DNA from 2 places in the Streptomyces sp. NPDC006643 genome. Region 2 is predicted to be linked to the other one. Evidence: riboswitches for the same ligand, from Rfam matches in the RefSeq annotation. Region 2 holds a riboswitch; the other holds the start of a gene.
What was found. Region 2 has a riboswitch for thiamine pyrophosphate ahead of thiC (phosphomethylpyrimidine synthase ThiC). Riboswitches for the same ligand answer to the same signal wherever they lie in the genome.
Positions count from the first base shown of each region.

Region 1: linked by a shared signal. The riboswitch ahead of ACFYNU_RS37540 (thiamine ABC transporter substrate-binding protein) and the one ahead of thiC (phosphomethylpyrimidine synthase ThiC) in region 2 are both predicted to bind thiamine pyrophosphate.

Region 1 covers NZ_JBIAHA010000042.1:34,101-36,289, forward strand. Annotated here, with positions in the region: gene rlmN (23S rRNA (adenine(2503)-C(2))-methyltransferase RlmN) at 1-541, shown strand, start outside; TPP riboswitch at 596-720, shown strand; gene ACFYNU_RS37540 (thiamine ABC transporter substrate-binding protein) at 800-1,891, shown strand; gene ACFYNU_RS37545 (iron ABC transporter permease) at 2,035-2,189, shown strand, end outside.
Region 2 covers NZ_JBIAHA010000027.1:89,179-91,367, forward strand. Annotated here, with positions in the region: gene thiC (phosphomethylpyrimidine synthase ThiC) at 1-1,235, opposite strand, end outside; TPP riboswitch at 1,229-1,370, opposite strand; gene ACFYNU_RS31270 (YibE/F family protein) at 1,442-2,189, shown strand, end outside.

The sequences.
Region 1 (2,189 bases), on a different contig from region 2:
CTACCGCCGCGTCGTCGGGGCGATCCGCCGGCTGACCGACCCCGAGCCCGACGGTCTCGGCCTCTCGCAGCGCGGAATCACCGTCTCGACGGTGGGTCTGGTGCCCGCGATGCTGCGATTCGCCGACGAGGGCTTCAAATGCCGCCTCGCCGTGTCGCTGCACGCGCCCGACGACGAACTGCGGGACACCCTGGTGCCGGTCAACACCCGTTGGAAGGTGCGGGAGGTCCTGGACGCCGCCTGGGAGTACGCCGAGAAGTCGGGCCGCCGGATCTCCATCGAGTACGCCATGATCCGCGACATCAACGACCAGGCGTGGCGGGGCGATCTGCTGGGCCGGCTGCTCAAGGGCAAGCGGGTGCACGTCAACCTGATCCCGCTCAACCCGACGCCCGGCTCCAAGTGGACGGCTTCGCGCCCTGAGGACGAGAAGGCGTTCGTCGAGGCCGTCGCCTCCCACGGGGTGCCGGTGACGGTGCGCGACACCCGCGGTCAGGAGATCGACGGGGCGTGCGGTCAACTGGCGGCGACGGAGCGCTGAGCGCGGCGAAGGGGCCCCGTCGGGGCCCATGTACGCTGGGTTCGAACGAATTACATATTCCGACAGGGGAGCGCCACAGCGCTGAGAGTGCGGCAGAGGCTTGAGAAGAGCCTCACGGTCGCAGACCCTCTGAACCTCGCCCAGGTCATTCTGGGTAGGAAGTTCGGTCATCACTCAAGCTGTTGCGCCCTGCCCTGCGCCGGTCCGCCGGCGCGGGGCAGGGCCGCGTCTTCTCCTGGACATCCCAGGAGGATTTCAGTGCGTACCACGAAGAAGATGGCGGCCGGCGCCGTCGCCGCCGCCCTGGGAGTCTCCGCGCTCGCCGCGTGCGGCGGGTCCGAGGACTCCACGGCGTCGGACGGGGCCGGATCCAAGAGCGTGACGCTCGTCGCCCACGACTCCTTCGCCGCCTCGGACTCCGTACTGAAGGAGTTCACCAAGCAGACGGGCTACACCGTCAAGGTGCTCAAGAGCGGCGAAGCCGGCGAGGCGCTCAACAAGGAGATCCTCACGAAGGGTTCGCCGCAGGGCGACGTCTTCTTCGGCGTCGACAACACCCTGCTCTCCCGTGCTCTCGACAACGGCCTGTTCACGCCGTACGAGGCGAAGGGGCTCGACCAGGTCCGCGCGGACGTACGGCTCGACGACGCCGAGCATCGAGTCACCCCCGTCGACACCGGCGACATCTGCGTCAACTACGACAAGAAGTACTTCGCCGACAAGAAACTCGCCCCACCGGAGTCCTTCGCGGACCTCGCGAAGCCCGCCTACAAGGATCTCCTCGTCGTCGAGAACGCCGAGCAGTCCTCGCCGGGCCTCGGCTTCCTTCTCGGCACCGTCGCCGCGTACGGGGACGACGGTTGGCAGGACTACTGGAAGAAGCTCAAGGCCAACGGCGTCCAGGTCGTGGACAGCTGGGAGCAGGCCTACAACGAGGACTTCTCCGGCTCTGCGGGCGGCAAGAAGGCGAAGGCGGAGCGTCCCCTCGTCGTCTCCTACGCCTCAAGTCCGCCCGTCGAGGTCCTGTACGCCGACCCGCAGCCCAAGGAGGCGCCGACCGGCGTCGCCGCGGGTACCTGCTTCCGGCAGATCGAGTTCGCCGGCCTGCTCCAAGGGGCGAAGAACGAAGCGGGCGGCAAGGCCCTCCTGGACTTCCTGGTGAGCAAGACGTTCCAGGAGGACATGCCGCTCAACATGTTCGTCAATCCGGTCGTCGAGGGTGCGAAGCTGCCCGCGCTCTTCACCGAGCACGGCGCCGTCGTCGACAACCCGGAGACCGTGGCCCCGGAGAAGATAGCCAAGAACCGTGACGAGTGGATCCAGTCGTGGTCCTCACTCGTCGTCAAGTAGGCACGGAGGCCGCCCCGAAGGGCGAGAAGTCCACGCATACGGGTGCGGCCACCGCCGGCCCGCCCGCCGGGGGACGGGGCGCGGAAGCGGGACGTGCGGCCCGCGTCGTACGGCGCCGGGCGAGCGCCGTACGCCTCTGCCTCATGGCGGTGCCCGTCGCCTTCTTCGCGGTCTTCTTCGCCTACCCCGTCGCCGCGATCGTCGGCCGCGGGCTGAAGACGGAGGGCTCCTGGCACTGGGGCAGGTTCGGCGACGTGCTGAGCCGGCCCGACATCGGACAGGTGCTCTGGTTCACGAC
Region 2 (2,189 bases):
CAGATCTCCTGCTGGAGGTCGATGTTCTCCTTGATCTTGTGCATCGGGACATGGCCCGGACCCTCGATCATGGTTTGTACGTGGTGCCGCTTGGCGATGGTGTTCAGCTCACCCAGCGTCCGCAACTCGGCGAACTGCGCCTCGTCGTTGGCGTCGGCGATCGAGCCGGGGCGCAGGCCGTCGCCGAGTGAGTACGTCACGTCGTACGCCGCGAGGATGTCGCACAGCTCCTCGAAATTCTCGTACAGGAAAGACTCCTGATGGTGCGCCAGACACCACGCGGCCATGATCGAGCCGCCGCGCGAGACGATCCCGGTCTTGCGGCGGGCTGTCAGCGGCACATAGCGCAGGAGCACGCCGGCGTGAACGGTCATGTAGTCGACGCCCTGTTCGGCCTGCTCGATGACCGTGTCCTTGTAGATCTCCCAGGTCAGCTCCTCGGCCTTGCCGTCGACCTTCTCCAGGGCCTGGTAGAGCGGCACGGTGCCGATGGGGACGGGGGAGTTGCGCAGCACCCACTCGCGGGTGGTGTGGATGTTGCGGCCGGTGGAGAGGTCCATGACCGTGTCGGCGCCCCACTTGGTGGCCCAGGTCATCTTGTCCACCTCCTCCTCGATGGAGGAGGTGACGGCGGAGTTGCCGATGTTGGCGTTGACCTTCACCAGGAACCGCTTGCCGATGATCATCGGCTCGATCTCGGGATGGTTGACGTTGGCGGGCAGTACGGCGCGGCCCGCGGCGATCTCGTCGCGTACGACCTCGGGTGCGACGTTCTCCCGGATGGCGACGTACTCCATCTCCGGGGTGATGTCCCCGCGCCGGGCGTACGCGAGTTGGGTCACCGGCTGTCCGGCGCGGCCCCGGCGCGGCTGGCGCGGGCGGCCGGGGAAGACCGCGTCGAGGTTGCGCAGCCCGCCGCGCGGTGAGGTGTGCTTGAGGCCGTCGTCCTCGGGGCGGACGGGGCGGCCGGCGTACTCCTCGGTGTCGCCGCGGCCGATGATCCAGTTCTCCCGGAGCGGTGCGAGCCCGCGCCGTACGTCGGTCTCGACGGTGGGGTCGGTGTACGGCCCCGACGTGTCGTACAGCGTCACGTCGTTGCCGTTGGTGAGATGCACCTGACGGACCGGCACCCGGAGATCGGGGCGTGAACCCGCCACATACCCCTTGTGCCAGCCGATCGGCCTGTCCTCGCCCGTGGGGTCGGAGGCAGACGTGTGTGTGTCCTGAACGGTCATGGAGACCTACTCCCTACGCCGGCATTACCCGGTAACAGGTTCGGCGGTCGACGCAGCGAAGGGGTCCGGGAAGTCCCGGAACTCCACAGTCAGCGTCCTCTCAGCCCGGTGCTCCGAGCTCCCGCGTGTGTAAAGGCACCACCACGCTAACGCCATGCCGGGCGTGCTGAACAGAGGGCCTCCGTCGTTCTTGCGATGATCGGTCGGTGACCTCACCCCAGCAGACACCCGAGCCGCACGGCCACTCGCACAGCCACGGGCCGGCCGCACCGGTCTCCCAGCACCTGCGCAAGGTCATCGCCGCGGTGCTGATTCCCTTCGCGACGGCGGTCGTTGTCGGTCTCGTCGTGCTCTGGCCCGGCGGCGCCCCGGCGCACGAACGTACCGGTGTCGGCTTCGACCGGCAGACCCAGCAGGGCGAGGTCGTGAAGATCGAGAAAGTCGACTGCAAGGACGTGAACGCCGCTCAGGTCCCGCCGACGGGCGACACGTCGACGCCGGAGGGGCGTGAGGCGCAGCGCGCGCAGACCGGGGACTGTGTGAAGGCGACGGTCGAGGTGAAGAGCGGCAAGGACACGGGGCGCAAGTTCGTCGAGGTCGTCCAGCCGGACGCGCCACGGCAGTTTCACGTGAAACAGGGTGTGGTGGTGGCTTATGCCCCCGACGCTCCCCGGGATCTCCAGTACTCGGTCACGGACGTGGACCGTACGGTGCCGATGGCGGTGCTGGCCGGGATCTTCGCGCTCGCGGTGATCGTGGTGGGGCGGTTGCGCGGGCTGATGGCCCTGGTCGCGCTGGTGATCTCGTTCGCCGTACTGACGCTCTTCATCCTGCCGGCGATCCTTCAGGGCTCGAACCCGCTGATCGTCGCGGTCGTCGGGGCGAGCGCCATCATGCTGATCGCGCTGTATCTGTGCCACGGTCTGACGGCCCGTACGTCGGTCGCCGTCCTCG